3 regions of the Skermanella cutis genome follow, and region 1 is predicted to be linked to each of the others. Evidence: predicted binding sites of a transcription regulator. Region 1 holds the regulator's gene; each other region holds the start of a gene.

The links. The regulator LexA, encoded in region 1, represses DNA repair genes until DNA is damaged. The targets are predictions, from matches to a motif close to ATGTTCTANTTTGGTTC.
Region 2: a site for LexA is predicted at 1,969-1,985, ahead of recA (recombinase RecA). Genes of this name have one in related genera too.
Region 3: a site for LexA is predicted at 1,185-1,201, ahead of IGS68_RS10540 (adenosylcobalamin-dependent ribonucleoside-diphosphate reductase). Genes of this name have one in related genera too.

The regions. Positions count from the first base shown of each region.
Region 1 is NZ_CP067420.1:2,635,393-2,638,666, reverse strand. Features, by position in the region: gene IGS68_RS12410 (molybdopterin molybdotransferase MoeA) at 1-701, shown strand, start outside; gene lexA (transcriptional repressor LexA) at 833-1,552, shown strand; gene IGS68_RS12400 (class I SAM-dependent methyltransferase) at 1,695-2,435, shown strand; tRNA gene IGS68_RS12395 (tRNA-Lys) at 2,476-2,551, opposite strand; gene coaD (pantetheine-phosphate adenylyltransferase) at 2,640-3,179, opposite strand; gene gyrA (DNA gyrase subunit A) at 3,252-3,274, opposite strand, start outside.
Region 2 is NZ_CP067421.1:806,936-810,209, reverse strand. Features, by position in the region: gene IGS68_RS31540 (glycosyltransferase family 87 protein) at 1-390, shown strand, start outside; gene IGS68_RS31535 (hypothetical protein) at 649-1,716, opposite strand; gene recA (recombinase RecA) at 2,017-3,102, shown strand; gene IGS68_RS31525 (ATP-binding protein) at 3,150-3,274, opposite strand, start outside.
Region 3 is NZ_CP067420.1:2,232,081-2,235,354, reverse strand. Features, by position in the region: gene IGS68_RS10550 (TrmH family RNA methyltransferase) at 1-225, shown strand, start outside; gene IGS68_RS10545 (lysophospholipid acyltransferase family protein) at 289-1,080, shown strand; gene IGS68_RS10540 (adenosylcobalamin-dependent ribonucleoside-diphosphate reductase) at 1,333-3,274, shown strand, end outside.

The DNA of each region.
Region 1 (3,274 bases):
CGCGGGTCGCGATCCTGGCGACGGGCGACGAGATCGTGCTCCCTGGGGAGCCCCTGGGGCCGGACCAGATCGTCAGTTCGAACGCCTTCGCCTTGGCCGGCCTGATCACGGCCTGCGGCGGCGTCCCGGTCAATCTGGGCGTCGCCCTGGATACGCCGGAGTCGCTGGCTCGACTCGTCACGGGTGCCGAACGGGCCGACATCCTGGTGACGTCCGGCGGGGCCTCGGCGGGCGAATACGATCTCGTGCGCGGCGTGCTGGGCGACCGCGGCATGGACCTGGATTTCTACAAGATCGCCATGCGGCCGGGCAAACCGCTGATGTTCGGCCGGCTGGGCGACGTGCCCGTCCTCGGGCTGCCCGGCAATCCGGTGTCGAGTCAGGTCTGCGCCGTCCTGTTCCTCAGGCCGGCGCTCCGCCGCCTGCTCGGGCTTCCGGCGGAGGAGGAAACGCGCCGCACGGCGGTGCTGGGGCGGCCCGTCAAGCAGAACGACCAGCGCGAAGATTATCTGCGGGCGTCGCTGAGTATCGGCCCGGACGGCGAACTGGTCGCCAACCCATTCGAATCGCAGGACAGTTCGCTGCTGACGGTGCTTGCCCGGGCCGACTGCCTGGTGGTGCGCCCGCCCTTCGCACCGGCCGCATCGGCCGGCGACACTGTCGAATTTCTTCCCCTGGGCGGCGGAGTCCTGAGTCTCTAGGTGACCGGATCTGCAGGACAAGGGTAAAATTGTTCAGCGAATGCTTGACGCCTTTCGCGAACCAAACTAGAACATAAACTGATGTTTTTGGTTTGTTCTGGACCGGTTGGTCCCGCGCGCAGGGGGCGTAGATGCTGACACGTAAACAATACGAGCTTCTGCTCTTCATCAACGACCGGCTGGGCGAAGGCGGGGTTTCGCCCTCGTTCGACGAGATGAAGGATGCCCTGGGATTGAAGTCGAAATCGGGTATCCACCGGCTCATCACCGGGCTGGAGGAGCGCGGCTTCATCCGCCGCCTGCCCCACCGCGCCCGCGCGCTCGAGGTGCTCCGGCTGCCGGAAGGGGCGGAAGCCGGGTCGGCCCGCCCGCAGCAGCGCGCGCCCGATCGCCCGAAGTTCCAGCCCAACGTGATCAAGGGCGACTTCACCGGCGCCCTGGCCGGGCGCGAGGCCAGCACCGAGGCCGAGGCGATCCAGCTTCCGCTCTACGGGCGGATCGCCGCCGGTACCCCGATCGAGGCGCTGCGCGACAACAGCGCGATGATCAACGTGCCGGCGACGATGCTGCCGCCCGGGGACCACTACGCGCTGGAAGTCGCGGGCGACAGCATGGTCGAGGCCGGCATCCTGGACGGCGACACGGTCATCATCAACCGGTGCGACATGGCCGACAGCGGCACGATCGTCGTGGCGCTGATCGACGAGCACGAGGTGACCTTGAAACGCCTTCGTCGCAAGGGCCAGACCGTGGCGCTAGAGCCGGCCAACCCCGCCTTCGAGACCCGCATCTTCGGCGCCGACCGGGTGCGCGTCCAGGGCCGCCTCGTGGGGCTGCTGCGGCGCTATTGAAGCCGAGTCGGCGATCGCCGCCGTGAGGGGCGGACCGGGGAGCTTCGCGAGGCTCCCCGGTCCGCCCTTTTCGTTTACGAATGCGCCGTAGTCTGGCCCGCGATACGCCCGTCCGGGCGGACGATGCTGGCTGGACCGCTTCATGGAAATCTCCCGACTTTTCCGGATCTATCAGGAGCATGTCGAGGACCAGATCGAAGGCTGGTTCTACAACCACGATATATTGCTGTTCTGGCTGATCGACTTCATCCAGAAGCAAGGCGGATTTAGCGGCGACACCTGCGAGCTTGGGATCTACAAGGGCAAGTCCGCGGTCGCGCTGGGCCTGCTGGCGCGCGCCGACGAGACCGTGTTCTGCTTCGACGCCTTCCATGAAGTTCCCCAAGCCGTGGCCGAAGCGAACATCCTTCGGTGCTGTCCGGAGCTCGGAAACAGGCTGGTCTGCGTCGCCACGGACCTCCGGCAACTGGAAGAACCTCCGGACATGGTCGGGCGAGGCAGCCTCCGCTTCCTCCACCTGGATGCCGTCCATGACCATCCCTCGGTCCTGAACGACCTGAACAACTTCGCGCCCCTGCTCACCGTCCAGGGCGTAATCGCCCTGGACGACTGCTTCGATCCGGAATGGCCGGGCGTTCCCACGGCCATGGCGGAATTCTGCCTGTCGCCGGAAGGCCGCCACATCCGCCCCTTCGCCGCCTCGCGAGCCAAGATGTACCTGTGCGCGCGCCACATGGTCCGGACGTACCAGCGTTGCATCGTCACGAGCGGGCTGATCAGCGACATGTCGCTGGAGCGTGTCCTGGACGGATCGGTGCTGCGCTGCTTCACCAACTGGCCGGTACCGGCCGGAGCGCTCCTGGCGCAGCTTGATGCGGGCTAACAAAAAGCCCCCGGAAACCATTGGTTTCCGGGGGCTTTTTTGGTGAGCGCGCTGGGGTTCGAACCCAGGACCTACTGATTAAAAGTCAGTTGCTCTACCGGCTGAGCTACACGCTCTCAGGGTCGGGGCGGAACATAGGGGCCGGGACACTTCCGGTCAACCCGCATTTACCCTGATCCGCCCCGAGGCGCCGGTGCGGGCGCGTCAGACCTTGAGAGTCTGCACGCGCTTGGCCGCGTCGCCTTCATCCTGGGCGAAGCGCGCGGTGAGCCGTTCGGCGACCCGGGGCGAGACGAAGTGCGTGATGTCGCCGCCGAGCCGGCCGATCTCCTTGACGAAGCGCGAGGATATGAACTGGTGGCGATCGGACGCCATCAGGAAGACGGTCTCGACCTTGGGGTTCAGGCGGGCATTCATGCCGGCCATCTGGAACTCGTACTCGAAGTCCGAAACCGCCCGCAGGCCGCGGATGATGACCGAGGCGTTCATGTCGACCGCGAACTTCATCAGCAGGCTGTCGAACGGCCTCACCTCGATCTTGGTGCCGTTCGGCTTCAGGGCGGCGACGTCCTCCTCGACCATCGCGACCCGCTCCTCCGTGGAGAAGAGCGGGCCTTTCCCCGCGTTGCGGGCGACGCCCACGATCAGGTGGTCCAAGACGCGGGAAGCGCGCTGGATGATGTCCATATGGCCGTTGGTGACCGGGTCGAATGTCCCGGGATAGACGCCGATCCGTTTGCTCATCTGCCGCTTCTTCCCTTCACGTCCGGGCGCCCTTCAACCTGCCGCCCCCTGCACCGATCGTTTCTCTGCCGATCACTCGGGCGACGCATCGTCGC
Region 2 (3,274 bases), on a different replicon from region 1:
ACCAATACATCGCTGCCCGGACTGTTCCTAAGGTTCGGATACGGCACTGCCGGCCTGGCGGCGAGCCTCGTCCTGCTCGCCGGTCTCGCCTTCTGGGCACGCCGGTACCGGCCGGATCCCCTGCGGGCCAGCGCTCTCGGCCTGCTGGGCGCCCTGCTCGCCTCGCCGCTGGCCTGGATCCATTACACCCTGTTCCTGCTTCCGCTGTTCTTAAGGCCTCCGCTGACCCCGGCGCTGGCGGTGGCGGCCTGCCTGCTGGTCATTCCGGTGCCGGTCCTGCTCGACCGGTTCATGTCCGCTCCGGGATGGCAGCAGGCCACCATCGGATCGGTCTATGCCTGGGCCCTTCTGCTCCTGATGGCGGACCAGTGGCGGCAGGACCGGAGATGACGCGGGGGCCTCGCCGTTGCCGGCCGTCGCAATCCTGCCGGCGGATCGTTCATGGGGAAAAAAAGACGGCCACCCCGAGGGGTGGCCTTGAGTCTAGGGAGGAAACGCCCAAAGAGGCGTATGCAGCATCGCTGCTGCAGTGCAAAAACTAATATACCAGGCTCCACAAGGCAAGCGGCGATAATTCATTCCAGATGATTTATTCTGACATACCACCATATTCGCCACCTGCGTCCGATCCCCGGCGCGGGCGCGACGTCAGCGCAGCGCCGAAGCGGCGACCTGCTCCTCGCCCGTCCGGTCGCGCCACTCTACCAACCGCGCCAATTCGTCATCCCCGTCCGCCGCGACCTGCCGCGCCGGAGCGATGCGGTCGATGGCGGCCAGCCGATCGGGGAGGTCGAGCCTGGACATCTTGGCGATGAACCGCTTCCGGATTTCCCCAAGCGTCGCCGGCTGACCGCCCATCAGGAAGAGTCCCGGGTTCGCCCTGGCCTCCTTCGGGAACATCGAGGCGCCGATCGTGTCGGGCGTGCTGTCGGCAGCCTTCAGGAAGCGCGCCGTCCCGGCCACGCCGAGGACGTGGGCCAAGTAGATCTCGGTCTGCGTGACCGGGCGCGCCATCAGCTTCTGGAGGCGCCGGGTATTGTCGACCGTCAGTTCCGCCGCCAGGAAGGCGCTCAGCCTTGCGTCCTTGCGCAGGGCCAGGATCTGTTCGCGGACACCGGGATCGTCGACGACGGGCTCGCCCAGCGGTCCTCTCCGGATATGCCGGGCGAGATGGCCGAGACCGTATTTCCGTCCATGGCTCCGGACCTTGGAGAGCCAGGTCGTCTCGATGAACTGGTAAAGTCCGGTCGCGGAACTCGTCGATGCCCTGGCCGCGGCATCGAGGCTGGACTCCAGGCTCGCCATGGCGCGCATCAGGCGTGCGGGAGCGCCGACGCTGGCGGCGGCCTCGTCGATCGCCGCGAGGGTCCCGGCTTGGCGGTTGAGGCGCGCGACGAGGCTCCCGATGCCGGACCCGTCCGTTCCGGGGGCTTCCTCCTCCGGCTCGCCCGCTTCCGCCAGAACGTCGTCCAGCGTCCTGGACTGGCCGGAGCCCTCCGCCGCCGCGGCCTGCGGATCCCGGTCCGGGGGCTCCTTGCCGATCCGGCAGGCCACCCCTGTGACGGCGCCCAGGACGACCAGTCCCAGGGCGGCCCGCCGGGTGTAGGCGATCAGAAGGTCCGACGCCCCTGGGGTGCCCGCCTTTCCCCTGCGGATCATGCCCGTACCCTGCAGGCGCGCGACGAGTTCCCCGATGGCTTGGCCCGTCCGTGTCATGATGTTTCCTCCGTCATCGGGCCCGCCCCTGTTCCCAGGCCGTCCAGGCGCGGGTACGGCACGATCGGGCGCTCGGAATGTTCATGATTCGTTCTATCCTGGGCGACAGTACAGCTGCTTCCCAGGCTGGGCAACTATCCGGATGGGATAGGGCGGCGCGGCGGTCCGGAAGTCGCGGAGTCCAGCCGATCCCATGCGCCGCGCTACCCCTAATGAGCATCGGGACGGACGGCCCCGTACCCTGAAAACCTGGAACAAAAAGAGTACATATGGTGCCACTGTGATTTTGGGAGCGCTGCAATGTCCTCATCCCCGTCAAGGTTGGCCGAGACCATTCCGGACCGCCGGAAAGCCCTTGACGCCGCCCTGACCCAGATCGAACGCTCGTTCGGCAAGGGCGCCATCATGAAGCTCGGGGGCGGCGCCGAGATGCCCGCGGTGGAGGCGATCTCCACCGGTTCGCTGGGACTCGACATCGCGCTCGGCATCGGTGGGGTGCCCAAGGGGCGCATCATCGAGATCTACGGCCCGGAAAGCTCGGGCAAGACGACGCTTACGCTGCATGTCATCGCCCAGGCCCAGAAAAGCGGCGGCATCTGCGCCTTCGTCGACGCGGAGCATGCGCTCGATCCCGCCTATGCCCGCAAGCTGGGCGTCGACGTGGACGAGCTGCTGATCTCCCAGCCCGATGCGGGCGAGCAGGCTCTGGAAATCGTCGATACGCTGGTGCGCTCGGGCGCCATCGATGTGCTGGTGGTCGACAGCGTGGCGGCCCTGGTGCCGCGCGCCGAACTGGAAGGCGAGATGGGCGACAGCCATGTCGGCCGCCACGCGCGCCTGATGAGCCAGGCGCTCCGCAAGCTGACCGGCTCGATCTCCAAGTCCAATTGCACGGTGATCTTCATCAACCAGATCCGGCTGAAGATCGGCGTCATGTTCGGCAATCCCGAGACCACGACCGGCGGCAACGCGCTGAAGTTCTACGCCTCCCAGCGTCTCGACATCCGCCGCATCGGCGCGATCAAGGACCGGGAGACCGTGGTCGGCAACCAGACCCGCGTGAAGGTGGTCAAGAACAAGATGGCTCCGCCCTTCCGGGTGGTCGAGTTCGACATCATGTACGGCGAAGGCATTTCCAAGACGGGAGAGCTCCTGGACCTGGGCGTGCAGGCCGGGGTCGTCGAGAAGTCCGGCTCCTGGTTCAGCTACGGCGGCCAGCGGATCGGGCAAGGCAAGGAGAACGCCCGGACCTTCCTGAAATCCAACCCTGACATGGCGGATGTGATCGAGGCGAAGATCCGGGAGAACGCCGGGCTCGTCGCCGGTGCTATGATGGGGTCCCCGGACGGCGACGGCGAGCCGGCCGACGATCAGGCCGCTCCGTAAGGGCTCCAGGCGGGAAAGGGCGGTTTGCCGGCCTTTCCCGCGGCCCGTCAGATCACGTTTCTCGCGACGTGACGCCATACCTTCGATCCGTTCGCCGGCATCGGCCTGCCCGCCGCCAGGCGTTCCGCCGGCAGGCTGATATGAACGGTCTTGCCGCTGTCGGGCCTGCTTT
Region 3 (3,274 bases), 400 kb from region 1:
CAGCCCGCCGACCGCCGGCCGACGGCCATCGTGCTCGGCAACGAGGAGGACGGACTGGGGCGCGAAATCCTGGACGCCTGCGAGGGAGTCGTGACCCTGGCGGGATCGGGCCGGGTCCAGTCGCTCAACGTCGCGGCCACCGCGGCGATCCTGATCCACGAACTGACCAGGGCGCGACCCTCCGTCCGCCAAGCCGGACTGGCGTCCGGCGCCCGGGCGCGCTAGAAGGGACGCCGCGCCGGGCGACCGGCGCATCCGACCGTGCGAGATACCTCCATTCAGAAGGCCTTGTCCAAGACGCCCATGACCGTCGCCCGTTCGCTCCTGTTCAATATCGCGTTCTTCACCTGGACGACGGTGTGCTGCTTCGGCCTGCTGTGGATGCTGCTGCTGCCGCGCCGGCAGATGGTGCATGTGGTGGAGTGGTACCTGCGGACCGTCTATTTCCTGGAGCGCGCGATCCTGGGGCTGGACTACGAGGTGCGCGGGCTGGAGAACGTCCCGCGGAACGGCTCCTACATCCTGGCGGCCAAGCACCAGTCCGCCTGGGAGACCATGAAGCTCCACCTGCTGATCGACGACCCGGCGATCATCCTGAAGCGCGAGCTGCTGTTCCTCCCGATCTGGGGCTGGTACGCCGCCAAGGCCCGGATGATCGCGGTCGACCGGAGTGCCCGCGGCAGGGCCATCGCATCGATGGTCGAGGGAGCCGCCCGGGTTAAGTCCGAAGGAAGGCCGATCGTCATTTTTCCCCAGGGAACCAGGACGGCCATCGGACGTTACCTCCCCTACCGGGTGGGGGTAGGAGTGCTCTACAAGGAACTGGACCTGCCGATCGTGCCCATGGCGCTGAATTCCGGCGTCTACTGGGGCCGGCGCAGTTTCCGGAAACGGAGCGGGAAAATTCTGGTGGAGTTCCTTCCGCCGATCGAGCCGGGCCTCGGACGGGACGCGGCGCTGGCGGAACTGGAAACCAGGCTGGAGGCGGCGACCGATCGACTGGTGGTGGAAGCGGGCGGCCCTCCCACGCAGAAGCCGGCCAAGCAGGTGCCCCAAGGAGCGCCGGCAGCAATGCCCTGACTTTTTCAGCCTGTGGAAAACTCTGTGGATGTGCGCGTCGGCGTTGCACCGGATGCGGCTCGCGTGCAATACCGGCCGATCTGTCCGGTTTACGACCGCCTTAAGAACATATCGGGAACAAAATCGGCTTGACCCGGGCGGACAAAGACACCAATTTTCCGGATAGGCCTGAAGAACTCCACGAAAATCCTTGTTGAACAATAAGTTTGACGTTTTCATCGCAGCCAGGAGCGGTGGCGGACGGAGACCAGCATGACCTCGGTGGCAGCCATATCCCAGCAGATCTGGGATATGAAATACCGGTTGAAGCTGCTTGACGGGCAGCCTGTGGACAAAACGGTCAGCGACACTTGGACGCGCGTGGCCAAGGCCCTGGCCGAGCCCGAAAGAGATCCCGCAGCGTGGGTCCCCCGATTCGCCGAAGCGCTGGCCGACTACCAGTTCCTGCCCGCCGGCCGGATCCTCGCGGGCGCCGGTACCGGACGCAACGTCACCCTGTTCAATTGCTTCGTCATGGGACGGATTCCGGACGACATGGGCGGCATCTTCGCCCACCTGCGGGAAGCGGCGCTGACCATGCAGCAGGGCGGCGGCATCGGCTACGACTTCTCGACGCTCCGCCCCAAGGGCGCCGCGGTGCTGGGCGTGGGGGCCGACGCCTCCGGCCCGCTGTCCTTCATGGACGTGTGGGACGCCATGTGCCGCACGATCATGAGCGCCGGACACCGGCGCGGCGCCATGATGGCGACCCTGCGATGCGACCACCCGGATATCGAAGCCTTCGTCGAGGCGAAGCGCGAAGCCGGGCGCCTGCGGATGTTCAACCTGTCGGTCCTGGTGACCGACGCCTTCATGACGGCGGTCCGCCAGGACGACGCTTGGCCGCTCACCTTCAACGGCACCGTCTTCAAGACCCTGCAGGCCCGCGACCTGTGGGACCGCATCATGCGGGCGACATACGCCTATGCCGAACCGGGCGTCATCTTCATCGACCGGATCAACCAACACAATAATCTGTGGTACGTTGAGGATATCTCTGCAACCAATCCATGCGGGGAGCAGCCGCTGCCGCCCTATGGCGCCTGTCTGCTGGGATCGATCAACCTCGCGGCGCTTGTCCGGAAGCCATTCACCGAGCAGGCGCACCTGGATATGGACCGTCTGGCGGAATTGGTGCCCTTGGCCGTCCGCATGATGGACAACGTGGTCGATGCCTCCCGCTTCCCGCTGCCCGAGCAATTGGCGGAGGCGAAGGCGAAGCGGCGGATCGGGCTGGGTGTCACGGGATTGGCCGATGCCCTGATCCTGTGCCGGGCGCGCTACGGCAGCGAGCAGGCGGTCGCCCTGACGGAGCAGTGGCTGGCGGCCCTGCGCCGGCACGCCTATCTGGCCTCGACCCGGCTTGCCGCCGAGAAGGGCAGCTTTCCGCTGTTCGACGCGGAGAAGTTCCTGGCGGGCGCCAATGCGCTGACGCTCGACACGGACGTACGCGACGCCATAGCGGCGTATGGCCTGCGCAACGCGCTACTGACGTCGATCGCGCCGACCGGCACGATCTCGCTGTTCGCCGACAACATCTCGTCCGGGATCGAGCCCGTCTTCGCCTACAGCTACGACCGGAACGTGCTGATGCCCGACGGCTCGCGCCGTCAGGAGGAGGTCTCCGACCATGCCTTCCGGCTGTTCCGGCAGATGTTCGGGGAGCAGGCTCCCCTGCCCGACTACTTCGTCGACGTGCAGGCGCTCAGCCCGGCCGACCATGTGGTGATGCAGGCGGTCGCCCAGAAATACGTCGACAGCAGCATTTCCAAGACGATCAACTGCCCCGAGGACCTGTCGTTCGAGTCGTTCAAGGATGTCTATGTCCACGCCTTCGAGCTTGGCTGCAAGGGCTGCACGACATACCGCCCCAACGAGGTGACCGGTTCGGTGCTCTCGGTGAAGAAGGCGGAGGAGAAAGCCAAGACTCCGCCTGCCGCGCCATCCACTCCGGCAACGGTGCAGGATGCGGGCGCCGTGGTCTACATGACCCAGCCGCTCGACCGGCCGGACGTGCTTCCCGGGCAAACCTACAAGGTCCGCTGGCCGGAGAGCGACCACGCCCTCTACATCACCCTGAACGACATCATCCAGGACGGGCGGCGGAGGCCGTTCGAAGTCTTCATAAACTCCAAGAACATGGAGCATTATGCCT